3 regions of the Neobacillus pocheonensis genome follow, and region 3 is predicted to be linked to each of the others. Evidence: predicted binding sites of a transcription regulator. Region 3 holds the regulator's gene; each other region holds the start of a gene.
The links. The regulator LexA, encoded in region 3, represses DNA repair genes until DNA is damaged. The targets are predictions, from matches to a motif close to CGAACATATGTTCG.
Positions count from the first base shown of each region.

Region 1: the regulator LexA is predicted to act here: its motif matches at 3,588-3,601, upstream of ABES02_RS25805 (DNA polymerase thumb domain-containing protein).
Region 2: the regulator LexA is predicted to act here: its motif matches at 4,348-4,361, upstream of parE (DNA topoisomerase IV subunit B).

Region 1 covers NZ_JBCNAD010000058.1:66,830-76,939, forward strand. Annotated here, with positions in the region: gene ABES02_RS25785 (alpha/beta hydrolase) at 162-1,082, shown strand; gene ABES02_RS25790 (iron-sulfur cluster biosynthesis family protein) at 1,103-1,435, opposite strand; partial or broken gene ABES02_RS25795 (CDGSH iron-sulfur domain-containing protein) at 1,502-1,707, shown strand; gene ABES02_RS25800 (YolD-like family protein) at 1,749-2,084, opposite strand; gene ABES02_RS25805 (DNA polymerase thumb domain-containing protein) at 2,265-3,524, opposite strand; gene ABES02_RS25810 (YqzH family protein) at 3,681-3,872, shown strand; gene ABES02_RS25815 (SNF2 helicase associated domain-containing protein) at 4,134-7,331, opposite strand; gene ABES02_RS25820 (SDR family NAD(P)-dependent oxidoreductase) at 7,431-8,228, opposite strand; gene ABES02_RS25825 (MBL fold metallo-hydrolase) at 8,247-9,215, opposite strand; gene proC (pyrroline-5-carboxylate reductase) at 9,651-10,110, shown strand, end outside.
Region 2 covers NZ_JBCNAD010000046.1:36,185-46,294, forward strand. Annotated here, with positions in the region: gene parC (DNA topoisomerase IV subunit A) at 1-2,281, opposite strand, end outside; gene parE (DNA topoisomerase IV subunit B) at 2,278-4,257, opposite strand; gene ABES02_RS23815 (CoA-binding protein) at 4,536-4,946, opposite strand; gene ABES02_RS23820 (sensor histidine kinase) at 5,027-5,881, opposite strand; gene ABES02_RS23825 (glycosyl hydrolase family 18 protein) at 6,129-7,868, opposite strand; gene plsY (glycerol-3-phosphate 1-O-acyltransferase PlsY) at 8,057-8,656, shown strand; gene ABES02_RS23835 (hypothetical protein) at 8,776-8,952, shown strand; gene ABES02_RS23840 (CapA family protein) at 9,080-10,110, shown strand, end outside.
Region 3 covers NZ_JBCNAD010000007.1:293,275-303,384, forward strand. Annotated here, with positions in the region: gene glnA (type I glutamate--ammonia ligase) at 1-138, shown strand, start outside; gene ABES02_RS04280 (DUF4257 domain-containing protein) at 401-688, opposite strand; gene lexA (transcriptional repressor LexA) at 893-1,516, opposite strand; gene yneA (cell division suppressor protein YneA) at 1,676-1,999, shown strand; gene ABES02_RS04295 (YneB family resolvase-like protein) at 2,006-2,653, shown strand; gene ABES02_RS04300 (DUF896 domain-containing protein) at 2,734-2,964, shown strand; gene tkt (transketolase) at 3,145-5,151, shown strand; gene ABES02_RS04310 (acetamidase/formamidase family protein) at 5,447-6,361, shown strand; gene ABES02_RS04315 (APC family permease) at 6,375-7,769, shown strand; gene ABES02_RS04320 (carbon-nitrogen hydrolase family protein) at 7,785-8,567, shown strand; gene sirA (sporulation inhibitor of replication protein SirA) at 8,842-9,282, shown strand; gene ABES02_RS04330 (YneF family protein) at 9,359-9,571, shown strand; gene ABES02_RS04335 (hypothetical protein) at 9,988-10,110, shown strand, end outside.

The DNA of each region.
Region 1 (10,110 bases), on a different contig from region 3:
CGCTGGAGGTGGACAGTTCTCAAAGTGTGATGTCAAGTGATTTGTATTATCAGCCTAGGCCGCTAAATTGGAGTCAGCGGCTTTTTTTATGTTAAAATTTATGGGCGCAGTTAATTAGTTTTTCATATGTTATAGTACTTATTTTTAGGAGGTGCCCAGGTTTGAAAAAGGCATTTCGAGCCCTGTTTATTTTACTTTTTTTCTGGTTATCTCTTGCGTTATATTTTACCAACCGCATCATGTATATGAAAAAGAAGGACGAAGATTTTATCTTGAAGCGGGAAAAGGAAGCGGGCCGGTATAAACCTGATGAATTTGAGTCTCTCCCAAAACGGGAGGTTGACATTCCTTCCCCTTTTGGCTATATCATAAAAGCTGTTTTGGTTGAACCCCACCAGACTAACCGCTATATCGTTGTTACCCATGGTGTAACGGAAACGAAGATCAATTCGATTAAATATGCGAACCTTTTCCTTGAACGCGGCTTTAATGCCTTGATTTACGACCATCGCCGCCACGGCGAATCTGGTGGAAAAACGACAAGCTTCGGTCACTACGAGAAATATGATTTAAAAACAGTTGTCGACTGGCTCAAAAAAGAAAAAGGGCCCAATATCGAACTAGGGATTCACGGCGAATCAATGGGGGCAGCAACGATGCTGTTGTATGCAGGTCTTCTAGAGGATGGTGCCGATTTTTATATTGCGGATTGCCCATTTTCTGATTTCAAAGAACAGCTTGCCTATCTCATCAAAAAAGACTTTAAGTTGATTCCTGGACTCTTGCTGCCGATTGGTGATGCCTTTTTACGATTACGTGATAAATATTCGATTCGGAATGTTTCTCCGATTTCGGTCATTGAAAACATCAAACATCCGATTTTATTCATCCACAGCGAAAAGGATGATTTTATTCTTCCCACCATGACGAAAGAGCTATTTGAGCAAAAAAAAGGGCCGAAGATGCTTTATCTTGCAGCCAATGGACGCCATGCCCAGTCCTTTAATGAGAATCGGGCTGATTATGAACGAGTGATTGATGAATTCTTGCAAAAATATATTGATCATCCTTTACCTAATTAAAAAACAGACTGTCCATTGGATCAGTCTGTTTTTTCTTTCAATATAAAACTCATATGGCCGTTCAAGATTTGTCCCGGACTTTTTAATTGAAAACAATTTGTAGTTTTTGAAAAATCTATTTTCATTTGTTCCTCAAAGAAGACCATTTTTGATTTTTCAACATAAATTGGTCTTTCGTTTGTCTCAATCGCGATATCGGTATCATCCAGCTCCGTAACAAACCATAATGCTATTACGCCGTTGACCGCGCAGCCGCAACCGTCTGTATCATACTTTAGCTTCAAATAGCCTTCTCGGTTGGCGGTTCTTTCATTTATTTTTTCTATTGCTTCTGCAGTTATTAATATTTCCACGTTTAAATCCTCCCTTATTAGGCATATGCTGATTGTATCATAAATGTTTTTAAGGGAGTGTCAGTAATGCCTCAAATTCAAATCAAAGTAAATGATAACGGATCATTAAGAATCACAGGTGATGTGGAATTATTAGATGGAGAAGGCAATGTTTATACGACAAAGCCATCCTTTTCCCTCTGCCGCTGTGGATTATCAAATAACAAACCTTTTCCGATAGTTCACATAAAGGTAAATTCGAATCACAAGTTCGGGTTCCTAAAGAAGAATAAGACAACAACGAGCGGCTTGACGTTGGCAAGCCACTCGTTTTTCATATGTCCGTTAGTCTTATATCAGCAATCGCATCAATTGGAATCCGGTGCACCTCTTCAAAGCGGTCTACTACATGAAGCCTTTGCACCATTTCGTCCCAGTAATGAATTTTGCCAATCACAATTTCATAATTCCGGTTATGATAATGGGTAACCGTAACGTACTGATCAAATTCAATCGCTTCAGACAAGACCTCGTTCATGAGTTCTAGCTGCTGTTCATCCATTTCCTTTTTCTGTTCGTATCCATCTTCTTTTACCCAATCCCTAAGCAATTTCACATGCTCAGGAAGCATCATCGACGTCCATTTGATTCTCCCGCGGTCGCGAATCATACGTCTCTACCTTCTTTCCGCATTCACTCAGAAATTTAATTTTTAATTTGATAACTGTCCAGCTCCAGCACCTAGGGGCTCGAGGTCATAAGACGATCCATCGAGAAGGTTAAAGAGCAACCTTCCCGCCGGCTCGTCTTATGCTTGTCGCCCCTGGACAAGGCGCTTCCGCTTTTCTTATTACATTTTATGCCCGCCCACTAGTGTAGCCCTGTGTTTAGCGGTTCCTGCAGCTGTATAGGAGACAGCACGCAGCAGTGAACCTGAGCCGAAGCGACGGCGGACCGAATCCACAACATAGCCAAGCTCCCGCCTCTTATAGGCACCCATGTCAAAAAGATTAAGCTGAAGCTCGCAGTCGTCGACAATATTTCCGAGGGCAATCGCGATTTGCCTTACCGTCTTTCCCGTATAGTTCTCACGAAACAATTCCAAACAGACGCGATAGATCTCCATCGTTTCATTTGTCGGGTGTTGGATTGTTCTGGAGCGATGAAAGCCCCCGCCAAATTCATCCTGGCTGTAGCCGATACTGAGGCTGATCGTCCTCCCTGCCTTGCGGCGCGTTCTTGTCCGCCTGGCCACTTCCTCACACATTTCTAAAATAACAGCCTTAATCTCCTCTTCCTCTTTATAATCCCTTAAGAGAATTTGGCTTTTTCCAAAGCTGATTTGCCCTTGAATGATTGGTGCTCCCAATTCGGAAAGGTCGACTCCCCAGGCATGATGATAAAGCTGGTTTCCCATAATTCCGAATTTTTTTTCCAGCTTTTCTAAATCATAGCGGGCCAGCTGGCCAACCGTAAAAATCCCCATTGCGTTTAATGTCTTTTCGACACGCCGGCCAATCCCCCACATTTCCCTAAGCGGGGATACGTTCCAAAGCTTTGTCTTTACATCTTCATACGTCCACTCGGCTACTCCTTTTTTCTTTGCGTCCAGATCCAGACAAAGCTTCGACATTAACATGTTAGGGCCAATTCCGACAGCGCACGGCAGCTGAAATTCCCGTTCAATATCATCCTTTATTTTTTCGGCAATCGTACGGGCATCGCCCCACAGATGCACCGCACCATCGACTTTAATAAAGCTTTCATCGACGCTGTACGTATGGATAGCTTCTTTTGGAACATAACGGTTAAAGACACGGGAAATTTCAGTCGAAATGCGCAAGTATGTTGCCATCCTCGGCTCAACAATTCGAATTCGAGGATCTTTTGGGATCTCGAAAAGCCGTGAACCTGTTTTAATACCGAATTCTTTTTTGAGACGCGGAGAAGCAGCAAGCACGACACTTCCCTGCCGATCTAAGTTGCCGGCCACCGCTAAATAGCAATTCAACGGATCAAGACCATACATGACAGCGGAGCAGCTTGCATAGAAGCTCTTCATGTCAACGCATAAAATTTTATGTTGCGGCAGTGTGCTGTAATCCACCATGATTTATCCCTCACAGTTTAAAGTAGAACATTTGTTCTTTATCATTATATTCATTATGATAAGCGAATATGCGTTCGTATTCAATGGAAATTTTTTGACTGTTTTTTGATGGAGATTAAGCGAAAAAACAGTATAATGACGGTGAGGTGCATGTTTATGGAGAAAAAATTAGTCGTTAAAATGATCAAAAATTGCTTTAAACAGTATTATGAAGCGGATTCAATACCTGTGGATGAGAAGGATTTAGAAGTGCTTGTCAATCGGGTTCTTCAGACAAAAGAAGAAGAGTCGAATGCGGATTTATTTGAGCTAGTAAATGATGCGGTGTATGAGTTTTTAACAGGGTGATTCTAAAGGAGAGCCCTATGGGACAAAACCAGAAGGGATCCCATGCAAACTGTCCCATAGAAGGGCTCTATGGGACAAAACCATCGAGAAAATCATGCAAACTGTCCCATAGAAAGGCTCTATGGGACAAAACCAGTGGGAATCTCATGCAAATTGTCCTATAGGAGAGCTCCATGGGACAAAACCGGCAGAAGCCTCAGGCAAAATGTCTCATAGAAGAGCTCGATCGAGAAAACCAGCGAGAATTCTTCGGAAACTATTTTAAGATAGTATTTCTTGTATATCCTCTTCAGTTAATACGGAATGACTCAGTTCCTCGGAGTCAATGAGTTCTTCAATCAGCTGCCTTTTTTTGTCCTGCAGCTCGCTCATTTTCTCTTCAATGGTACCTCTGGTAACAAGCTTAATGACCTGGACAACATTTTTCTGGCCGATACGATGGGCCCGGTCAGCAGCTTGTTCCTCAACCGCCGGGTTCCACCAGATGTCATATAGAATAACCGTATCCGCTCCCGTCAAATTTAGTCCGGTACCTCCCGCCTTCAAAGAAATGAGGAAGAAATCACGCTCCCCTTCATTAAACCGATTGCAGAGCTCCAAGCGTTCTTCAGAAGGTGTCGCACCGTCGAGGTAGAAAAAAGAAAGACCCTTAATGGATAATTGTCTCCCAATAAGAGTAAGCATTTTCGTAAACTGTGAAAAAATCAACACCCTACGACCGGAAAGCCTGGATTCCTCGATAATTCTCAACAGCATTTCGAATTTCGCGGAACTGCCTCTGTAGCCGTCCACAAATAAACTTGGATGACAGCAAATTTGCCGCAAGCGCGTTAAACCGGCTAGGATTTTTATTCGGTTCTTCCGAATCGTGTCTTTGTCCAAATGCTTCAGTGTATCCTCACGCAGCTTTGCCAAATAGGCAGCATACAGCTTTTTCTGATCTGGAAGAAGCTCTGCTAATTCCGTAAACTCTAATTTTTCCGGAAGCTCGGCAACGACATCCTCTTTCATTCTGCGCAGCAAAAAAGGACGTACCCGCCTAGAAATCTTTTTTCGTGTTAAGTTAGAGTATTCCTTCAAACCACGAAATAGTTCAGGGAATACCACATGAAAAATAGACCATAATTCTTCGAGTGAATTCTCTACAGGTGTTCCTGTCAAAGCGAATCGATAACCCGCCTTGAGCCTTTTTACCGCCCGTGCCGTTTGAGTCAATGGATTTTTAAAGGCTTGAGCTTCATCAAAAAAAACAGTGTGGAAAGCATGTTGCTCATACCATTTGAGATCCCGCCGCAGCAATGGGTAGGAGGTGATGATTACATCCATTTCTATTGCTTCCTTCAGAATTCGGTGCCGCTCTACTTGATTGCCATCCACGACAACAGCCTGAATTTCAGGAGCAAATTTCATTATTTCGCTCAACCAGTTATACGATAAAGACGAAGGACAGACAATCAAAGTCGGTTGCTTCATTGCACGCACATTCTCAAGCTCTGATAAAATAAACGCAATGCTTTGCAGCGTTTTGCCAAGACCCATATCATCGGCAAGAATTCCTCCAAAACCATAGTGGGCCAGTGTTTTCATCCACTTGTAACCACGTTTTTGATAGTCGCGTAAAATCAAATTTAAGCTAGCCGGTACTTCGAACTCCAAGCTCCCAGGATTACGTATGCTTTCAAGGAACTGACGAAACGAGTCCTCCGCAATGAATATTTGATTATCATCAATAGAATCAAGCAGGGGCAGACCCTGAAGAATTGATAGCTCAAAGCTGTCTTCAAAATTCTTCTTCTCAGCCGGTATTTCATTAAAAAACCGTTGAATTTCTTTAAACTCCCTAGTCTCTAAGGACATTAGCGCCCCATTCCGGAGCCGATAATATTTCCGCTTTTCCTCTAAGGCCGCAAGAACCTCTTTAATTTGCTGCACCGGAATTCCCAACTCAAATTTAAATTCGAGCCAATTGGTTCGTTCTTTTTTCACCTTCACCTTGAACGCCGGGCGGGCATTTTCTCTAAAAATCCTGTTTCTTACAGCCGTGGTTGCATATATTTGTACCAATTTTTGAAGCTTAGGCACAATATGATAGAGAAACTCATATTCCAATTCTTCGTTGTGCAAGAAATAACCAACGTCCGTTTTGGCAAATGAACTTTCCTCCATAATCGTTAGAATTTCGTTTTCCTTCTGTTCATCCCTAATGATCCTGGCGCCAGAATAGAAATCCAGTTTCTCCAACGGATTGATGACAATGTTATCATAGTGAAATTCCAGTCCGGCGAGCAGGCGATTTTTGACTCGGTCTAAGTATAGCTTGGCCGTAAGCGGCGTTTTCATATACTCGCGCGCAAGGGCATCTGAGAGCTGGACATAGCCTAATTTTTTCAAGCCAGGAACTACTTTTTCTATAAAATGCTGTATTTGCTCCTGTGGGATGGAAATTCGATTTGTTCCTGAGGCATCCAGCATTTGTTTAAGATTGGACAGACGCTGGCAGTCCTCCATTTTCATTGTGATGATTTTCCCAGCAGACAAAACAGATTCATAGGAATCTAAGATAATCATATTAGATAATCCATTTACTTTAAGGAAATACCCGTTAGCCTCTGCTTCAGTAAAAATAAACTGTAAAAGGGGCAGATCGTTGGTAATGGGCAATCCGTCAAAAGTATGGCCGTCATATTCCAACTTTACCTGCAGCGCTCTTGAAAATAAGGGCTGAAGCTGCTTCCAGTAAGATGGCGGAATGGGCAACAGACGATTGTCGTGGGAATTCTCATATAGCTGTTGTTGTTTATTCCTTTCGTCTTGAACCACTTGAATGAGATGTTGAATCACAGCATCATTCTCTTTTTGAAAGCAATGCAGGTTTGGTTCGTATATGAGAGAGGCTGAAAGCCAATATGGGTGCCCCTGCTCCACTGCGATAAGAAACTCACAAATATTTTCCACTTTAGTTTCTTCAATTTTTAACTCGGCTCCGAGTAGGTAATGTTTCTTAGCCAAAACAGGTTTACAGGTAAATTCAACGTGAAGTACTTTTCTATTTTCAAAATGAAGTTGATGCCCGCTTGAGCGTCTTAGCTGATTGTTGAATAGATTCAGGATACCCTCGGCTAAATCCTGTTCACCAGTCAAAGTGCCTGAAGTTCCATTGGTTGGAGCGGTTCCTTTCCGTTGATGCTCGTAAATGGCCAATAACACGGCAGCAATATGCTGGCAATCCTTTTGAAAGGAGGCCAGCGTGGGACAGGAGCACTTAGCACGAAAGCTGCCATTATCCTTTCTTTCAATGACAACTTGGAAATTTTCTGTTCCTGAAACCATTGCCTCACAACGGTCAGGTTCATATTTTTCAAATGTTACTTTATTAGCACGGAAAAAAGCCTCACCTCTTTTGAAGGAGACAGTCCCGCACGATTCTTTAATCATCTTTGGATGTAATCTAATATTCATGCCGAACTCCTTCCCGAGGTCATTTAGATTAACCCATTATAACATTTTTATAACAGTCCGCTCATACAAAAAGCCGCCCTTGACAGGCAGCCTTTTCACTTATTTTGAACTCATCATTCGTTTCCCGATCCGTTCGAACAACCGTGGAAAAAGAACATAGACAACGCTTCCCATGTTCATCCAGCGTGGCAGATTGATTTCCCTCGTTTTTGTCAGCATGCTGTCAACAACTTTCCTAGCGACATATTCAGGTTGAAGCATAATGCGTTGGACATTTTTTACGTATGTGCCCTTTTCATCAGCAATATTAAAAAAATTGGTGGCAATCGGACCGGGATTTACGGAGGTCACCTGAACGTTATAATCGTCAAGCTCCATCCTAAGTGCATTCGTGTAACCAAGAACCGCATGCTTGGTAGCCGAATAAACACTTGATTTGGGAGTGGCAATTTTACCTGCCTGAGAAGCAATATTAATAATATGCCCAAACCGTCTCTCACGCATTTTAGGCAGCACCATGTTTGTACATGCTATCAGCCCAACAACATTTACTTCAAACATTCCCTTGATTTCATCCATCGTTGCTTCATGCGCCTCTCTAAACACACCAAAACCGGCATTATTCACAAGAATATCAATTTGTTCAATTTTATCAAAAGTCTGTTGAAACACTGCCTGAACTTGATTTGTATCAGATACATCAAGCTTAAAAACATCTACCCTAACTTGATGCTTTTGCTGCAATTCCATCTGCAATTGTTCAAGCTTATCTATACTCCGTGCAAGAAGGACGAGATTGGCGCCATTTGCCGCACAAAGCTTAGCAATTTCCGCACCAATCCCCCCGGATGCACCTGTAATGACAATATTTTTAGCTTTTAATTGTTCATTGCCCATCTAAACACCTCATCAGAATTAATCCTGTGCCTTTGCTTGATAAAGCACGGGCTGACTATCACTACTAATAATCTCCTCAATAGATGCTAAATAGTCAAGCTGGGCAACCGTTTCCGAAATTGTTAACATCAATTCACGCTGATAAACAGTCGGGAAAAGCCGCTTGCAAATTTGAAAGACAGTTAGTTCTTCTTTCTCTAGCCAATTTTTCACCGTCATCGCGCGCTCATGCTGGCGTGATAGCCGTTTATCAATTAACTCGGCTACCTGATAAACCTCCTCACCATGACCGGTATAGATACACTTTATAGGATAGTTAAGCAGCTTCTTCATTGAATCGTTATGCTGCAACATCGGCTTTGGTCTTTCCTTTTCGCCTGGGGCCGGTGGTTCAAGCAAGGGATTTGGTGAAATATGTGCTAGAAGTAAATCGCCGCCAATCAAGATGCCTTCTTTCTCCCTAAAAAAGGCAACTTGACTTTGGGCATGACCAGGGGTTTCAATTACCTTCCAGGCCTGGAGTCCTGGTGGGCACATCCCCTCAACGATATGTCCGGTCAGCGAGCGGTTACACATATACTTCATCGTTTTTCTTAGCCTAGGAAGCATTGAATAAAATTCCTCTGGTAGACCGAACGCCTTAAAATGCTCCTTGAAAAAATTTTCTTGTTCTTGAAAAAATGCTTCGGTGGGATGAATCCATCTTTCATTAAGCGGATGACCATAAACCTCTATCGAATCTGGAAAATAATCGAGCATTCCTGCATGATCAGGATGATGATGTGTAAGTAACACCTGTTCAATATCTTTAGGACTTAAATCTAGTTCAGCCAACTGTTCCGTAAAAGAGTTCCACGACTCTTCTGTTTTCACTCCCGTATCAACGAGTGTTAAACGTTCCCCTTTAATCAAATAAACATTTACATCGCCAACAGGAAAAGGAGTCGGCAACGTAATTTTGGCAATTCCGTCTTTCCATTCAGTCATTAAAAAAACTCCTTAACATTTAGTTAAATAAAGTGTAGCGATATTTTAACCTATTGTCATTATATTCACATAATTTTTTGGAAAAAATAAAAAATTCATAAAATTTATCTCTTGACAGACATGCTCTTTTTCTTGCATAATCACTATTAAAATTTGATTTGTTCGACGCGATGAGTAAGGCCAGTAAATGAACAATGGCGAAAGAGAGTGAGGCCCGAAGGCTGAAAGGCTTCACCGCCCTCTTAATCATTGAACCTACCTTATGAGCATTTAGGAAAACCTAACGTATGTCCGGCGTTAACGGAGTCGAGTGAACCCTGGCTATTTAATTATTCTGTCTGGGTAAATGAAGGTGGTACCGCGGAAGCTAGACCTTTCGTCCTTTGTGGATGAAGGGTCTTTTTGTTTTTCAGAAACCTGAAGGAGGAAGTTTTAATGAAAAAAATCGCGATTGTTGGCGCTGGTTCGATGGCGGAAGCCTTTATTTCTGGCATTCTCGAAAATGGATTAATTGATAGAAAAAATGTATGGGTAACAAATAATTCAAATCAAGAACGATTAAAGGGTCTTGAACAGCGTTACGGTGTCAGTGGTACGTATGATTTGAATGTTCTTTTTGATGGGGCGGACATTGTCATGTTAGCGATGAAACCAAAGGATGCGGCATCGGCAATCGGCTATATTCGCGGGTATTTAAACGAGCAAATGCTTGTGGTTTCTGTTCTGGCCGGTGTTTCGATGAATACGATTGAGACTCTAGCAAATAAATCTCTTTCTATCGCCAGGTCCATGCCTAATACGTCTGCAGCAGTAGGAAAATCGGCGACCGCCATCGCCGTTAATAAGCGTGTCACTAGAGAGCAGCTAGAAACAACTAAAAAGCTGTTTGGAACAG
Region 2 (10,110 bases), on a different contig from region 3:
AAATATCATCTTGATCATTTGCCATTTCAAAGCCCATGATACGGTGCGGATTCGCTTTAAGCTCTCTTAGGATGACTACACCACGTTTGGCACGAGTTGCCTTTTCGAATTCTTTCAATTTCATTCGTTTCACAGACCCGCGCTGAGTAGCAATAACAACAGATTCACTGCTTTCAGGAGAAATGATTTTTCCGCCTACAACATAGTCGCCATCCTTTAAGTTAATTCCTTTCACACCTGCAGCCCTTTGACCGACTACACTGATTTCTTCCTCATCAAACCATAGGGCATAGCCATAATGGGAAATTAAGAAGACTTCCTTCGTTCCATCCGTAAGATGGGCATCCACGAGTTGGTCATCATCTTTCAGATTTACCCCGACAAGTGGTTTGGAGTAACGCTGTGCCTTATAGGCTTTTAGCTCGGTTTTCTTTACCATTCCGTTTTTTGTCACAAACACTAAGAAGGCATCCGAGTCGAAATCCTTCACCGGAATCGCCTGAATAATTTCTTCATCACGATCAATCGGTATGATATTAGCAACATGCTGTCCAAGATCCTTCCAACGGATATCCGGAAGCTCATGAACAGGGCAGAATAAATAATTTCCTTTGTTTGTGAAGAGGAGCAGGACATCCTTCGTATTCATATCAAGCTGTGCCAGCAATCGGTCTGTTTCCTTCATCGCAAAGTCCTGACCGCCTGAAGCTGCATAGGAGCGCTGGCTTGTCCGTTTTACATAACCATCTTTCGTAACGGTTACGATCACATCTTCACTAGCCACCGTAACTTCAAGATTAATTTTAATTTCGGCAATTTCTGCTTCAATTTTTGAACGACGTTCATCAGCAAAGCGCTTTTTAACGTCTTTCAATTCTTTTTTAATAACAGAGAAAAGCTTCTTTTCACTTGCTAAGATACTTGTAAGCTCTTCAATTTTTTTCGCTAATTCTTCAGCTTCATTTCTTAGTGCCGTGATATCAGTGTTGGTTAAGCGATAAAGCTGTAAAGAAACAATCGCTTCCGCCTGCAGTTCTGTAAAGCTATATTTGGCAATTAAATTGTCTTTCGCATCGCGCTTATCCTTTGACGCTCGGATAGTAGCGATGACTTCATCCAGGATGGATAAAGCCTTCATTAAGCCTTCAACAATATGCTGTCGTTCCTTAGCCTTAGTAAGATCAAATTCAGTCCTTCTTGTAACAACTTCCTTTTGGTGTTCAATATAGGCATCAAGTAAATCGCGTAACCCCATAAGTTTCGGGCGCTTCCGGTGAATCGCAACCATATTAAAATTGTATGGAACTTGAAGGTCACTATTTTTATATAAGTAGTTTAAAACACCCTCAGCATCGGCGTCTTTTTTTAGTTCGATGACGATGCGTAGACCCGTGCGGTCCGTTTCATCACGAACCTCTGAAATACCTTCTACTTTACGGTCGAGACGAAACTCATCCATCTTTTTAACAAGATTCGCTTTATTGACCTCGTAAGGAATTTCTGTGACGACGATTTGCTGCTTGCCGCCGCGAACATCTTCAATCTCCGCTTTTCCACGAATAATGATTTTTCCTTTACCAGTTTCATAGGCTTTTTTAATACCATCGATACCTTGAATGATCCCGCCAGTCGGAAAATCAGGAGCTTTGATAACAGTCATTAATTCATCCACGGAAATATCCGGCTGATCCATTTTCATAATGACGCCATCGATGACTTCACCAAGATGATGGGGAGGAATTTCCGTTGCATAACCAGCTGAAATTCCAGTAGATCCATTGACAAGTAAGTTCGGGAACATCGCCGGTAATACAGTCGGTTCATTTGCTGTGTCGTCAAAGTTTGGGATAAAATCAACTGTTCGTTTGTCAATATCGCGCAATAATTCAGCAGAAATGGCGGAAAGCCTTGCTTCTGTATAACGCATAGCCGCAGGTGGGTCTCCATCCATACTTCCGTTGTTTCCATGCATTTGGACGAGAACATTTCTGACTTTCCAGTCCTGACTCATCCGCACCATTGCGTCATAAACAGAGGAATCACCGTGCGGGTGGTAGTTACCGATTACGTTACCAACCGTTTTTGCGGATTTACGGAAACCCTTATCATTGGTATTTCCTTCAACATGCATCGCGAATAAAATTCTTCGCTGCACAGGCTTTAAACCGTCTCTGGCATCTGGGAGGGCACGTTCTTGAATGATGTATTTACTATAGCGACCAAAACGATCACCCAGAACATCTTCTAGAGGTAAGTCACGAAATTTTTCGCTTGCACTCATCCTTCAGTCCCCTCCTCAACGACAGTAATATTTTCATTTTCTAAAATGGAATCATCTTCTTCTAATCCAAATGCCACATTACTTTCAATCCATTTTCGTCGTGGTTCTACTTTATCACCCATTAGGGTTGTAACTCGACGCTCCGCTCTTGCAGCATCATCGATTTTTACACGAATCAACGTCCGTGTTTCCGGATTCATTGTCGTATCCCAAAGTTGATCGGCATTCATTTCACCAAGACCCTTATAACGTTGAATGATGTAACCTCTGCCAACCTTTTTTAATGCATCCTGAAGTTCTTCTTCATTCCAGGCATATTCAATGATTTCTTTTTTGCCTGTTCCTTTACTCACTTTATAAAGTGGTGGAAGGGCGATAAACACTTTTCCTGCTTCAACGAGCGGTTTCATATAACGATAAAAGAATGTAAGCAATAATACTTGAATATGTGCACCATCCGTATCGGCATCGGTCATAATAACGATTTTATCGTAGTTAATATCTTCAACATTGAAATCAGTACCTACTCCACCGCCAATAGCATAAATAATGGTATTGATTTCTTCATTTTTAAAAATGTCAGAGAGCTTCGCTTTTTCAGTATTAATAACTTTACCTCTTAAAGGAAGTATTGCTTGAAACCGACGATCACGTCCTTGTTTTGCAGAACCACCAGCGGAATCACCCTCTACAAGATAAAGCTCATTTTTTTGAGGATTTCTTGATTGGGCAGGTGTCAGTTTGCCAGATAAAACGGTTTCGGAACGCTTTCGTTTTTTGCCGCTTCTAGCATCCTCACGAGCTTTTCTTGCTGCTTCACGCGCTTGATAAGCTTTAATTGCCTTTTTCACTAGGAGGGAGCTTATATCTGGGTTTTCCTCTAACAGATAAGAAAGTTGTTCGGAGACAACAGCATCTACAGCAGATCTTGCTTCGCTTGTACCTAATTTCCCTTTTGTTTGCCCTTCGAATTGAAGCAGCTCCTCGGGAATTCTCACGGAAATAATAGCAGATAATCCTTCGCGAATATCAGAACCATCTAAGTTTTTATCCTTATCTTTCAACAATCCAACCTTACGGGCATAATCGTTGAACACTCTCGTCATAGCTGTTTTGGCGCCCGCTTCATGTGTACCGCCATCTTTCGTGCGGACATTATTGACAAAGGATAAAACATTTTCGGAATAACCATCGTTAAATTGAAAAGCAAATTCAACCTCAATGCCATTTTGTGTACCTTCAAAGCTATCTACAGGATGAAGGACATCCTTTTCTTCGTTTAAGTATTCAACAAAGGCTTCAATTCCATTTACATAATGAAAAACTTCATGAAGGTTATTACGGTCATCGATAATTTCGATTTTTAATCCTTTCAATAAAAAGGCAGACTCTCTTAACCTCTCACATAAGGTTTCAAAGTTATAAGTTGTGGTCGAAAAAATGGTTTCATCTGGTTTAAAATGAATCGTAGTTCCCGTTTGATTGGTTTTACCAATTTTTTCGAGTGTCGTAACCGGCTTCCCGCCATTTTCAAACCGTTGTTCATAGATAAAACCGTCTCTTTTTATCGTTACAGTTAACCATTCGGATAAAGCGTTGACGACAGAAGCACCTACACCATGCAAACCACCGCTTGTCTTATAACCGCCTTGGCCGAATTTTCCGCCTGCATGAAGAATGGTAAGAATAACTTCAGGTGTTGGTTTCCCCATTTTGTGCATTCCAGTAGGCATTCCGCGCCCTTTATCGATAACGCTGATTGAATTGTCTTTGTGTATTTTTACAATGATGTGATCACCAAATCCGCCGAGAGCTTCATCGACTGAATTGTCTACAATCTCATAAACGAGATGATGTAGACCTCGTGAATCGGTGCTGCCAATGTACATACCTGGACGCTTCCTTACGGCTTCTAGACCTTCCAGTACCTGTATGGCGTCATCATTATAATCAAAAGCTTGCTGATTCCTTGCCACTAAAATACCCCTTTCATTCCCTACAAAAAGAAAACAACTTCTCTATTTGCTAAAAATAAATCTTTTATAAAAATAATAATCCAATAAATTAGAACGAGTGTTTGCTACATAATTTTACCACAAGTTCCTGTGGCGTCTATGCTTTATTTTAGCGATTTATTTCGATTTGGCAAATAAGTATTTTAAAACAACATATTTTTGTAATAAGATTTTGGAACCTTTTTAGGAGGAAAAATGTAAAAAGCCGCTCATTTTGTCAGCAGCTTTTTGGTAAAAATTTAGTATTTTGTTAGAGCATGTTCAACCTTAATACAACGGTCCATAATGACGGTGTAGCCTTTAGCCTTTAAGAATTCATAGGCTTCTTCATTGACAAGTCCTTGCTGAGCCCAAAAGACTGGCGCTCCGATCCCATCAAATTCTTTTGCCACATCAAATAACTGTTCAGAACGGCGGAAAACATTAACAATATCAATTGGACCTTCAACATCCTTCAATGATGCCACCGCTTTAACGCCAAGTGCCTGATCAATCGTCGGATTCACCGGAATAATTTCGTATCCAGCATCTTGCATAGCTGCAGAAACTTGATAAGAAGTTTTATCTGGATTATTGCTTAACCCAACTACAGCAATCCTTTTAGCTTTTTTTAATATATCCTTAATTTCTTCGCGGCTTGGATTTTCAATCGCCATCATTTCCACTCCTGTATTTTCTTTATTTTACCTTTTTCAAACGGAAAAACATAATCATACAGTTCTAGAAGAATTTATTTAACAGAAACTGGTTCTATTATTTTAGAGGCTGGCACCTTTGGAACTAACAAGCTGAATCGAGCACCATTGCTGGTATTTTCAACCGTTACAGAGCCGTTCATGTTCTCGATAATCATTTTTGTCATATACAGGCCCAGACCCGTACCTTGCTGCCTTGTAGTAAAATATGGGTCAAACACTTTAACAATATCAGATGAGTCGATTCCACCAGCATTATCAGTGAATTCTGCTTTAATAATTTTGTCTGTTTCTGTTAATTTTATGGTTACTTTTCGATTTGAAATGTTTTTATAGATGAAGGCATCCCGAGCATTGGTTAAAATATTAAGCACTACCTGGACAAATTCATTTGGCAGCCCATAAGCCATCTGTTGGCCTCTGTATTCAAATTGGACCTCAATCCCATGATTTTGCAGGCTTAATGAAAAAATAGATAGAGCATCTTCGATGGAATCACCAATAGAAAATAGGACCTTTTCTTTATCAGATTTGTAAAATTTTCGAAAATCAGTTATCGTCTCTGACATTTGTGTAATAAGATTCATGCTTTCTCTTGAGAAACGATCAAGATATTTGTCGTTAATTTCACCAAATTCCAAGGCATCCTTTAGGTCATGGATCATTAAGGTTAAACTATTTAAAGGAAGGCGCCACTGGTGACCTATACTGGCTAACATCTCCCCCATTGCTGCCAATCGGGATTGGTGAATTAACATTTGCTCCTTTTGTTTAATTTCTATGGACTGTTCCTGATTGCGTTTCTCTAAATATCTATTCAGTTTAATGTTTTCCTTGTATTGTTCTAGTAATTCTTGATAGCTCCATTCGTTTTCCATTTGCTTGTTCATACCCCTCACTCCCTAAATGATAGACTTACTCCACTATATAAAGATAAACCGACCATTGATTATGTCGACCTTGCCGGTTTCACTTCTAATATTTACAGTTGATTTTACCTAAATTATATGGGGAGTATGCATGGCTTTCAATGGATTAACAAATGGTTTGAAAATTCTCCATATTTTTGTAATAAATTTGCCTATAAATGTTCTTACTTTTGAAATAAAAAACCGGCCTACGCTAGTTTTACCAACCCTATTTTTTCGACACGGCCCTTTCTGAATATAAATTCAAGGCTGTCCAGGCCGTTTGATCTCCAAAAAGTCTAGACCATGTTCCAATTCCAGCAAGTTTATATTTAATCACTAAATCAGCCCGCTTTTTTAGTGACTGGTCATCTTCAATCCAAATTTTATAGGAAGATTTCTCCGTCTCAGCATAATACTCTGCATAATTTTGACCAGTTTCCTCATTGTACGATGGCTGAATTCCTTTTTCAGACAGCCAAGCTTTTACTTTATCCATAGACAGCGCCGTGGCCGTTACTTTAATCGTGCCGTCGGACATGGTTTGTTCCTTCCAAAGTCTCGCATACAAAGGAACACCAAGAATCAATTTTTCATTAGAAACCTCTTTGAGCAGATTTTGCAAATTGCGTTCAACCCAGGGTAAACTTGCGACACTACCTGAACCAGTTGACTCTCCAGTATGCTCATCATAGGCCATTACGATTAAATAATCGGTCAATTCTGCAAGTTTTCTTCTTTCGTAGAAGGACGACCAGTTATTATTCTCACCAGCGGAAAATGTGATATCCATGGAAACGATTAACCCTGCTTCATGCAAGTAGGGGGCTGCTTCACGTATGAATTGAGTAACAAGCGGACCATCTTCCGGACTTACATTTTCGATATCAAAATTTATCCCTTGCAATTGATACATTTGGCTATAATGCAGTAATTGCCGAATCAGATTTTGCCTTGTTTCAAAATTTTTCAGTGCCTCATGAGTTAGCTTAGGGTCAAAGGCGTTTGAAAACACTCCCCAGACTTGATAACCTTTTGCATGCGCCCATTTGCTATAATCATTTGAAGCAAGATTTTTAATGGACCCATCGTTTCCAGCAAGAGAGAACCAAGTGGGTGAAACCACATTAACACCCGCCATTTCAGGCATTTTTGCAGTATTTGGATTTTTATTGTAAACAGCTTCCCATGTTAATTGGATTGGCCCATTTATTTTAGGGAGTTGAAAGGTCTTACTTTTCTGGTTTATGGTGATCTTCTCGGTATTCCCCTTTTGTATGTAGTCCTTTTTGATATAACCGCTTCTCCCGTCCGACTTCCTGACAAGATAGTAGTCTTCCTTTTCAGCTTCGATTCTGACAGTTTCTTTTTTGCTCATCTCTGCTACATATGGTGCTTGCAAGGTTGGCTTTGTACGAAGTCTAATTTTTTCTTTGTTCGTGTCCTGATCTATTATTCTTGCAATCACGTATCTTTCTCTATCCCTTTGAATCCATATAGCTTCACTTTCCGGCAATTTCTTATATTGAATCGGGAAAAAGGAAAGAATCGAATCCAGTGAAACGAAAATTTCTCCATCCTTTGATAGAATTGGCGACAGTTGCAATTTGACCTCCTTTTGATTGACAAAATAGGTCAAAGAATCGGTCGGCATTTGCACGACTTTATCCTTCGTAGTGATGATAACGGATGTTGATTTTTCATCATAAAGGATAGTAGGATCAATTTTATCTTTTAAAAATGAAAGTGGAACAAACACGGTATTACCTGACATAAAGGCATTCCCATGCTGCTTTCCTTGATAAAGGATCGGATACTGACCTTGAAAATAGGTTTCTTTCTCGGTTGAGGCAAAAGGATAGAATAATAGAAAAATCGATGTAATGATGAGCAATAAGGCACCAATTAAACCGCTGATTATTAGCTTTTTTGATATTATATTTGTTTTATGATAGTCAACACGAGCCATGAGTTTTCCCCTTTGTTTTAATCGTCAGGCATCTTTAGATATTGAGAAAGTATTTTTACGATTGGAAAAACGATTCCTGAGAAAGTAATATTTCTTTTTTCGAAAACCATTTCATGCAAAATAGTGTTTTTTCAAAAATACATGGTAAAATAAAAGGACTGGATCTATTATAGAAGGAGAAATCATGAATGGTTCAAATTATTTTAGTTTTGATCCTGGCATATTTGCTTGGCTCGATCCCTTCCGGTTTAATTATTGGAAAAGCTTTTTATAAAACGGATATTCGTCAACATGGGAGCGGAAATTTAGGTGGAACGAATACTTTTCGTACACTTGGGGTGAAAGCAGGTTTAGTAGTGACTCTTGCTGATATTTTAAAAGGAACATTAGCCGCTTCATTGCCACACCTTTTTCATATTGACTTAAATCCGTTACTGGCTGGTGGTTTTGCTGTAGTTGGGCACACTTACCCTATTTTTGCCGGGTTTCGCGGTGGAAAAGCAGTAGCCACGTCAGGCGGAGTTCTATTATTCTGTGCTCCATGGATGTTTATTACAGTATTGGTCGCTTTCTTTATCAGTCTGTACATAACGAAATATGTTTCACTGTCTTCGATGATTGCAGGTCTTATTGCCATACTATTTACTTTAATTTCAGGTATAACCTACCAATGGGACATGCCGCTGCTTATTGCAGTCATATTATTAGTATCGTTTGTCATATACAGGCACCGTGCAAATATTAAACGAATCATCAACAAAACCGAACCGAAAATAAAGTGGCTCTAAAGGCGTCCAAACGTCCTTTAGAGCTTTTTTCATAGAATTTTCATAATTATTCCATTCATTTCGTGTTATTTAAGGTAAAATAAAGTTATCAATCATACATCCTCTTGGAGGTGTTTTAGATGCAAAAGATTAAGCAAGACTATCTTTTTTCTACTGTTGTCTCAGATAGTACGGATGTGAATGAATTTATTGTTGAATTTTCACCATCTGAACCTTCCGACACCGAACAAAAAAAGGTGACCAGAGATTTTGATGAATTACTTGAGTTTCTTATATATATGGACCAAAATGAATAATTCTTTGAAAAAGCGGAGCTGCCATTAACTGGAATCTCCGCTTTCTTTATTTCTGGAGAATGATTTTATTCTTTATCCTAAATATTATATAGTAATAATAACGAACTAACCACTGTTAGGAGAACATATGAAAAAAAGAGTCATTGTCCAATCTTTCATCATTATTTTTATATGTATTTTCGGAGTCGTCTACCTCCTGTTTCAGCAGAAAAACACTGACAAAAAGGAAAAATATCATCCTTATAAAACTCATCGGCTGCGCCCATCCTTGATTGTTGAAAGAAAAATGACAGAAAAAGTGACAATCGGGGCAATTGGTGACATTCTCATCCATAATCCGGTTTATCAAGATGCTTTCACCGGTGCTTCCTATAATTTCGTCCCAATGTTCGAAAATGTCAAGACATTATTAGAAAATCCAGATGTCCTAACTGCCAATCAAGAAAGTATATTAGGTGGAACGGAACTCGGGCTGTCCAGTTATCCTCGGTTTAACAGTCCCCATGAGGTTGCAAATGCCTTGGTTGATACTGGAGTCGACATTGTATCTACGGCTAATAATCATAGTTTAGATAAAGGAGAAAAAGGAATCCAATCGGAATCGGCCTATTTAGATCGTATTAACTTACCTCATGTTGGGAGTTACATCAATGAAAAGGATCGGCAAAAATTACGGATTATTAATAAAAATGGAATTAAGATTGCTTTTCTTGCCTATACATACGGGACTAATGGAATCCCTGTTCCAAAAGGAAAGGAATTTCTTGTTAACCTGATTAATCGGGACAAAATGGCGGAAGAAATTGGGCGGGCCAAAAAAGAAGCAGATGTGGTTGTGATGAGCCTTCACTGGGGAAATGAGTATCAACGAATCCCTACGAAGGAGCAAGAGGATCTAGCAAATTTTCTCGCAAATCAAGGCGTAAATATCATTTTTGGATCACATCCACATGTACTTCAGCCAATGGATTGGATTCAAACAAAAGATGGCAGAAAGACCTTTGTTGTATATTCATTAGGCAATTTTATTTCAGCCCAATACGGAAATTATAAGGATATTGGCGGATTAGCCACTATCGATATTTTCAAACATATTTCAGAAAAGAAGAGTTCCATTGAGCTTTCGAATCCAGTATTTTATCCGACGTATGTATCAAG
Region 3 (10,110 bases):
AGTTCTGATGAAGTCATCGTTTCTGGTCTTGGCGAGCACATCTTCGAACACTTTGTGGAAGCAAAAGAGATCGAATGGGATATGTTCCGTACCGTCGTTCACCAATGGGAACGCGATCAGTATCTGAGCATGTATTAATTTTCGAAAGCCTTGTCGCTATTAGCGTCAGGGCTTTTTTTTTGAGAAATAATATAGAATACCATTATTAAAAAAATTTTATAGTGGATGCATTTACCCAAGAGTCCCTTTTTCTTGGTTTACGGTAAATGAAACGCCCGTGCATTTACCCGAGGAGAACTTTTTCTTGCTTTATGGGTAATGCAATGGGTACGATCTCCTAAAAAAGTAACCAATGATAAAAAACCAGCATTCAATAAAACTATGCTGGTTACTAAAAAGGTCATTTTTCTTCACTTTTCTGTCTTAAAAGCTTCAATCCAGATAGGGTGGCATCACCAAAAATCCCGGCAACAATTGAAATGATGATATTCTCAACATTAGAATTTGGAGCTGTATACAAAACGAGGAGAAGTGCAGCTACCGCACCAAGAAGCATTTCTTCTAGAAAACCAAGATAAATGAACTTTTTTGTTTTTCTTGGCATAATAATTTTACCATGCTTTCGAACATGTCCAATGATTCCCACTGTCCCACCAATTACTAAAGAGAAAATAATGTCAACCAACATATGTTTCTCACTCTCCTTAAGCCTAAATTTTTGGACCTAAGGTAAATCTTGGTGTATTACCATTATACTAAACTTGGAAACTTCTGAGCATAGGGAAAAATACTGAATTTTCACTACACTCAAACAGATTATATTTTTTGTGAAAAATTTTCCCAATATCAGTTTGGAAAAAAGAAGAGTCGGCATTGAATTGCCGACTCTGTCTTAATGAATATGTCTATATACTCCAATAACTTTTCCGAGAATAGAAACATTGCGTAAAATGATAGGATCCATAGTGGAATTTTCCGGCTGCAAGCGAATGAAATCTTTTTCTTTGAAAAATCTCTTACATGTCGCTTCATCTTCTTCTGTCATTGCAACAACAATATCCCCATTATTTGCTGTTTGTTGCTGCTTCACGATTACATAATCCCCGTCCAGGATGCCAGCTTCTATCATACTTTCACCCATGATTTCTAGCATAAATACATGTTCATCTGCAGGTGCTAGTCTTTCTGGTAGTGGGAAATATTCTTCCACGTTTTCAATTGCTGTAATTGGCAAGCCTGCTGTAACTTTACCGACCACTGGAACATTAACAACATTGTTTCTTGGGATATGAGCTAATTCATCGACCTCTAAAATTTCAATCGCTCTAGGTTTTGTTGGATCTCGTCTAATAAGTCCTTTACTTTCTAATCTAGCTAAATGGCCATGTACAGTAGAACTTGAGGCAAGTCCAACCGCTTCGCCGATTTCACGTACGGATGGTGGATAGCCCTTGCTCTTAACCTCATCTTTAATAAAATCCAGGATATCCTGCTGCCGCTTTGATATTTTTACCATGATAAAATGCACCTCGCCTGGTTAATGTTGTCTTAATTATATCATGTTCGCCAATTTTATACAAACATAAGTTCGAATTTATAGTTGACAACAAACAAGTGTTCGAATTATAATCAAAACATAATAATCGAACGTACATTCTATTAAGAGGTGTTATTCATGAAAAAATTATGGAACCAATACTCATACGCTATTATTCTTTTGCTAGTAAGCTGTACATTTGCACTCATACTATCCGTTCAACAAACTTCCAATGACAAGGATAAATATCTAAAGGTGATTGTCTCTGAAGGAGATTCGCTTTGGAAGATTTCCGATCAATATGCTGGTCAGCATTCTCTTTCTAATAAGGAATTTGTCAGCTGGGTGAAAAAGCATAATAAAAATGTAGATGACCAAATTTACCCTGGAGATGAGATTGTCATTCCGGTCAGCACAGATACTTCTGATACGACTGAATTAGCAAGTGCCATTGGAGATTAGAATTTTATGAAAGCTATTATATACTGCCGTGTAAGTACAAATAAGGAAACACAAGAAACTTCCTTGCAGCGTCAGGAAGAAGAACTTATTCAACTCGCAAAGAAGCATGATTTTGAAATCGACTCGATAATTAAAGAACAGGCAAGCGGCTATGACTTCGATAGAGATGGAATCCTTCAAGTCTTAGAAGGGATCAAGGATAAAAAGGTACAAGCATTGCTAATCCAAGACGAAACCCGGCTTGGAAGAGGCAATGCTAAAATTGCTCTTTTACATTGCATTTTAAAAGAGGGGATCAAACTTTATAGCATTTCTCATAATGGCGAACTGCAGCTTTCAGAATCAGATTCCATGGTATTGAAAATTGTCAGTATGGTGGAGGAATACCAGCGAAAGCTCCATAATGTAAAAATTAAACGCGGAATGAAACGGGCAGTTGAACAAGGTTATCAACCACAAAAAAATTTAAAAAACCTTGGTAACGCATCAGGCCGAGAAAAAATTGAAGTTCCTGTTGAAGAAATTGTACGATTAAGAAAAAACAACTTAACCTTCCATGAGATAGCCGCAATATTAAGAGGATTTGGTTATAATATTTCCAAAGCGACTGTCCATCGCAGATACCAGGAATATATGGATTCCCAAGATGAGTAGACCTTTTGCCTTGTCATTAGGTCTTTTTTTTAGTAAAATCAGTTGCTATGTAAACAGTTTTTATGAAAGTTGGTGTTTAAATGCTATCCAAAGAAAAAATGGCCAGAATTAATGAGCTTGCTAGGAAAGCAAAAGCAACCGGGTTAACGGAATCAGAAGCGAAAGAGCAAACGAATTTAAGAAGTGAATATCTAGCAACTTTCCGATCAAATATGCTTGATACATTAACCAATACAAAGTTCATTGATCCATTAGGTAATGACGTTACACCAGAAAAACTAAAAACAAGAAAGAAAAATAATCTTCATTAATTCAAGGAATACAATTATTTGTATTCCTTTTTTACATACACAAACCATCTCTGTGTCAAAATAAGAAATAAAGTGAAAATTAATTTCTTTTATTAAGTTTATTGGTTGAATTAAATTTGGGGGCAATATAATATTAAGGATGTATTTTAGTATCCATGTGATGAAGAAAGGATGTAATTCATGTTTAATACTATTGATGATTTATCCGTAACTTCCATTCGTACACTTTCCATAGATGCGATTGAGAAAGCAAACTCAGGTCATCCGGGAATGCCAATGGGCGCAGCGCCAATGACCTATACATTATGGACTCGCTTCATGAACCATAATCCGAAGAATCCGCATTGGTTTAACCGCGATCGTTTTGTGTTATCTGCAGGTCACGGATCTGCGTTGTTGTACAGCATGCTTCATCTATCTGGTTACAATTTATCGATGGAAGATTTAAAGCAATTCCGTCAATGGGGAAGTAAAACTCCAGGACATCCAGAATATGGCCACACCGAGGGTATAGAAGCTACAACTGGTCCACTAGGTCAAGGGATTGCAATGGCAGTGGGTATGGCAATGGCAGAACGCCATGTAGCAAGTGTTTATAATAAAGACAATTATGAACTTGTGAACCATTATACATACAGCATTTGCGGCGATGGAGACTTAATGGAAGGTGTATCTGCTGAAGCAGCTTCGCTTGCAGGTCACTTGAAATTAGGACGATTAGTTGTTCTTTATGATTCAAATGATATTTCACTTGATGGTGACTTGAATAAATCCTTCTCTGAAAGTGTTAAAGAGCGCTTTTCATCATACGGCTGGCAGTACCTTCGCGTAGAAGATGGCAACAATCTTGAAGAAATCGCAAAAGCTCTTGAAGAAGCAAGAAATGATCTTGATCGTCCTACAATGATTGAAGTTAGAACAGTTATTGGATATGGTTCACCAAACCGTGCGGGAACTTCTGGCGTTCACGGCTCACCACTAGGTGCTGAAGAGTTAAAACTGACAAAGGAAGCATATAAGTGGACATTTGATGCGGACTTCCATGTACCACAAGAAGTATATGATAACTTCCAAAAGTTAATTGTGGAAACTGGTGAGAAAAAGGAAAAAGAATGGAATGACCTTTTCGCACAATATAAAAATGAGTATCCAGAATTGGCTAAACAACTTGAGCAAGCATTAAATCATGAACTTCCTGAAGGATGGGACAAGGATATCCCAGTATACAGCGAAGGCAAAGCTCTTGCTAGCCGTGCTTCTTCTGGTGAAGTATTAAATGCGATTGCAAAAAATCTGCCAACATTTATCGGTGGTTCTGCAGACCTTGCTGGTTCCAATAAAACGATGATTAAAGGAACGAAGGATTATATGCCTGGCTCATACGAAGGCCGTAATTTCTGGTTTGGCGTTCGTGAATTTGCCATGGGTGCTGCATTGAATGGTATTGCTCTACATGGTGGAGTACAAGTTTTTGGAGGAACTTTCTTTGTGTTCTCTGATTACCTTCGTCCGGCAATTCGTCTTGCGGCCTTAATGGGACTGCCTGTAACATATGTATTTACCCATGACAGTATTGCGGTTGGGGAAGACGGTCCTACACATGAACCTATCGAACAGCTTGCTGCTCTTCGTGCAATGCCAGGATTATCAATCATTCGTCCTGCAGATGGAAATGAAACAGCCGCAGCTTGGAAGCTTGCTGTTGAATCTAAAAACACACCAACTGCGCTTGTTTTAACTCGTCAAGATTTACCGACATTAAAGGGAACTGATACAAACGCATATGAGGGAGTTTCAAAGGGTGCGTATGTGGTTTCTCCTTCAGAAAGAGAAACTCCAGATGCATTGTTACTCGCAACTGGTTCAGAAGTAAGCCTTGCGGTTGAAGCACAAAAAGCTTTAGCAGGCGAAGGCGTTCACGTATCCGTTGTAAGTATGCCTTCATGGGATCGTTTTGAAAAGCAATCTCAAGAATATAAGGATTCCGTACTTCCTAAGAATGTGAAGAAACGTCTAGGAATTGAAGTAGGTGCTTCCTTTGGCTGGCACAAATATACCGGTGATGAAGGCGATGTATTAGCCATTGATAAATTCGGAGCATCTGCACCAGGTGAAAAGATTATGGAAGAATACGGCTTCACTGTAAGCAACGTAGTTGCCCGTGTGAAAGCACTTTTGCAGAAATAAAATATATGTTAAGAGAGGACGGAATTTCCGTTTTCTCTTTTTTTTGGTATTACATTCATAGTTGCTATTATGAAAAAAATACAAACTTTTGCTGAGGGATAACCAAAAAATTTACAACATAATTCCTATGATTTACAAATATTTCCTAGTAGATTACACATATCGTAAATAATATTTTTAAATTAATAACCAATATGTCAGATGGAATTGTGTTCAATTCAATATACAATAGGAATACGTGTTATTATCAGAATATTATTAATTTTAAAATTATCTTATGAGGAGGTCAATCAAAATGTCAGCCATTTCAACTATTAAAATTTTAAAAGAGAATACCATTTTAAGTTTTTCACCTTCAAACCAACCAGTATGTAAAGCAATTAGCGGGGATGTGATTACATTTGAAACCTGCGACTGTTTTAGCAACCAGATTCAAAGCGAAGAACAATTATTCAGTTCTGTAGGTTGGGATAAAATTAATCCTGCAACTGGCCCTTTATTTGTAGAGGAAGCTGAACCAGGAGATATTTTGAAGGTAGAAATCTTAAAGATTTCTATTGCAAAACAGGGGGTAATGACAGTCGCTCCCAATCTTGGTGTTTTAGGCGAAGCTATTAAAGAAGAAAAAACAAAAATCATCCGCATTGAAAATGGAAAAGCTTTGTTTAATGAAAAAATTCAAATCCCTGTTCGGCCTATGATTGGTGTCATCGGAACATCCCCAGAAACAGAAGAAATACCAACGGGTACTCCGGGGCAGCATGGAGGAAATATGGATTGTAAACGGATTGTGGAGGGAGCCGTACTTTATCTCCCAGTTCATGTAAACGGGGCACTTTTATCGATGGGAGATCTTCACGCAGTAATGGGTGACGGGGAGGTAATCATTTGCGGACTTGAAATTTCTGGCGAAGTAACGGTTCGTGTAAGTGTTATTAAAGACAAAATATTTCCACTGCCTTTGCTAAAAGAAGGGGATCACATCATGACCATCGCCTCTGCGGAGACCTTAGACTTGGCAGCAAAACAAGCTACATTGCAAATGCACAACTTTTTAATAGAGGAACTCGGGGTGGAATTTAACGAAGCCGGCATGCTGCTTAGTTTGGTTGGGAATCTTAGAATTTGTCAGGTAGTAGACCCTTTAATGACCGCTAGAATGGAACTACCATTATCGATTCTAGAAAATTATCATTACCATTTAGCCTAAGGAGAGTGACCGTATGTCAAATGAAGTAAAAACTAAAGAAGATCTACAAAGATCCCTATCGTTTTTTGGGAACATATCCATTTCTGTAAGTGATATTAGCCCGACGACCGGTGTTTTCCTTATGGTGCCTGCAGTTCTTGCAACTACTGGAACGGGAACATTCATCTCTTTCTTGGGTGCGGCTTTAATTGCTTTATGTGTGGCTTTATGTATGGGTGAATTGGGGGCGTTATATCCTGGGGCAGGGGGATTATATAGTATTGTGAATCGTGTTTTAGGACGTCCCATTGGATTTCTGGCTCTCTTAAATTATCTTATCCAAGGTATCTTTCTTCCGGCTACGATTGCTTTTGGGGCAGCAGCCTATTTAACTAAAATATTCCCAAGTTGGACCACAAACTGGACGGCGTTTGGGGTTATGGTTGGCTGTACAGTTATTACCATGCTTTCAATGAAATGGAATGCAAAGTTCGTTGAAGTTTTTCTTATTCTCGAGTTAGTTGTTGTTGCCGTTATTGCGGTAGTGGCAATATTTCATCCATCACAGGAGATTGGAAGTTTATTTAATCCTGTGGCGCTAACAGAGGATAAATCATCGGTTATCCCGGTTTCATGGTCTACTATCTTTGCAGCCGTTACAGTGGCTCTATTTTCCTATAACGGATACGATAGCTCTATCAATTTTTCTGAAGAAACCGACAAAAACGCCAATATTGGGAAGACCCTGTTTACTTCCGCTTTAATTGGTGTTCTGGCACAAATAATACCTTTATTCTGCATTTTGCTTTCTGTACCTGATATCAAGACATTTCTTTCTTCCTCTTCACCAATAAACTACATCGGAGAAATGTATATGGGCAAAAATGCGACGCTCTTTTTGAATGCTGGGGCTGCAATTGCGATGATCAACTGTGTACTTGCTGTTATTCTACAATTTTCACGAGTTTATTATAGTGCAGGTCGTGATAAAGCATTTCCTGAAAAAATCAATAAGTTTCTTACGACTCTTCATCCGACCTTTAATACTCCTTGGTTAGCCACAATATTTATGGGGGCATTAGGTGCACTTGTTTGTTTTGATTCAAGTTTGGTAAGTATGGTTACATTCACTTCAGTTACGATCGTCCTTTTATACGCAACGGTCGCATTATGTGTCATTATTAGTAGGGTGCGTGACAAGGGACTTCATCGTCCGTTTAAGGCACCTTTGTTTCCGATCATTCCAATTATCGCTTTTATTGGATCCATTGCCGCGTTGTCACAGCAGTCAGGTAAGGACCTTATTATTAGCGGCATAGCCTTTGGGGGAGCACTCCTTTATTATTATTTATATTTAAAACCACGAAGCAAAACACATTGGCTGGTGAATAGTTCGGAGCCTATAACTAATCATGAAAAAGCAGTTTAAGAAAGGAGAAGCTAAATGCCTAAGATACTTTTAGCTCAAGTAAAACCTAAATTACTTGATAAATCTAGTAATTTAGAATCGATGGAACAGTATATTAGGAGTGCCCATCAACAAGGTGCGGACCTTGTGCTTTTCCCAGAGTTATTCCTTACGGGTTATTTTACAAGGGAATTTACAGGCGAAGTGGCGGAGGACTTAGATGGGCCATCTATTTGTAAAGTACGGGAATTGGCCAAAAAATATAGTGTAAAAGTAGTTTTTGGATTTCCAGAAAATAAAGAAGGAAAGTTCTATAACTCCGCTTGTTTTATAGATGAAGAAGGGGAAGTGCTAGGGACATATCAAAAGGTTCATCTCTGGGATGAAGAGCCAAAATATTTCGAGCCGGGAATGAACTTTCCTGTTTGGGATACCAATATTGGAAAAATAGGTATCATGATCTGTTATGATACGGAGTTTCCTGAATCAGCAAGGACTCTTGCGTTAAATGGTGCAGAAATTATCTTAGCTCCAACAGCGAATATGACTCCGTTTCAACATGTCCAACAACTTTTCATACAAAGTCGTGCAGCTGAAAATCAGGTGTTTGTAGCTACGACCAATCAAATTGGAAAAGAAGAATCCACTTGCTTTTTTGGTGAAAGTGCAGCGGCAGATCCCTATGGACAGCTTCTTGGGAAATGTAAAGATCAGGAAGAAATGCTGTTGTTAGAAATGGATTTGAATTTGGTTCATCAAGCTAGAAATTTTCCTATCTATTTGAATGACCGAAGACCAATGTATTATAAATTAACCTAAAAAATGAAAGTAGAAAAACGCCTGGTTGGGCGTTTTTTTTATTTGCGATAAATAGCAATTAGAGTGTCCTTGAAGATAATCGTAAATTTTACAAAAATATGGACAAATATAATTTTCAGAGGATTGTTCATCAAAACTACCGAATTTAATGTTAATTTGTTATATAACCATATAATCGACAAAAAAAGTGAAAGTTTTCGCCACCGTAAGACAAATGTTTCGTATCTGATTTTTTATAATAGATAAAAGGGTTGACAGCGAAGGAGAGGTTTGTGTGAGAAAATATCAGCTATATTTAATAGAAGATGAATTTGCCGCCCATTACTTCGGAAGAGAACGACTGTTTTTTCAGCTTTTTAAGGAACATCAAAATGCATACGGTGAGTTTAAATTTATAACTAAGAAACAAATTGATTATATATCGAAAAAGGTTGAGGTATTAAAAATCCACAATCTGATTCAAAAACAGCTGGGGAGAACGAAAGGATTTAGAGCCGATCATGGTGCATACTATATTGAATTAAGTGGAAAACTAAGTACGGCAAAATTAGAAGTATATCAGGATTTAATAACCGTAGAAGCGCAAGGTAGCTATGAAGCAGAGACTGCTTTTTTTGAAGTGCTAAGAAAATGTGAATCCTCCTTCTTGGCAATCGACCTTGAACATCAGCGCTTTGGTTGGTTAAAGCCAATTAAAGAAAGAAAATTAATCTAATTGCATGAGGATATTGTATTATGCCGTTTTATTTAGTACACTGTAGTATGGTAGACAACATGAAGGAGGAAGTATTATGATGTACGTTCTAGTTGGTATACTAGCATTAGTAGCTGGTGTAGCACTAGGATTTTTCATTGCTCGCAGATATATGATGAGCTATTTAAAGAAAAATCCGCCAATTAATGAGCAAATGCTTAAAATGATGATGATGCAAATGGGTATGAAGCCTTCTCAAAAGAAGATCAACCAAATGATGTCTGCAATGAACAAGCAGCAGGGAAAGTAAAACCCAGTCGTATCAAGCGTTTGAGCTAGATTATAGAGGTTTTATTGGACAGGTTTTCATCAACATTTCGTTGTTGAGTAAATCTTTCATCATAATTTTTTTATATTTCTGCTTAATCTTTCATCAAACTATTCCGAAACCACTTATTCTGTTGGAACCTTAACCAATGGGAAAGTGGTTTCTTATGTTTTATTTATATAGAAAAGCCCTTCTCAATATTAATTGAGAGGGGCTTTATCATTTTTATGTGCTAATAATCTCATTAATTCACTTTCATGGACAAGCATTCACATAAAACACTGTCCGATAAATGCATGCAAAAGCCACTTTTTCTGCTGAAGAGATAATGAGAAAGGGTGGTTTTTCTGTGTTATTAGAAAGTATTCCTTCATAAAATTTTATTGGAGGTGTCGGTAGTGAAAAAGAATGCGAGTGAAATTGAATGTCTTGTCTGCAATGGAACACATTTTCGAAAAGGCTATTTTGTAGCCAATTATGAAAAATATGATGAGAATACTAAGTGGAATGTGAAAACTGAA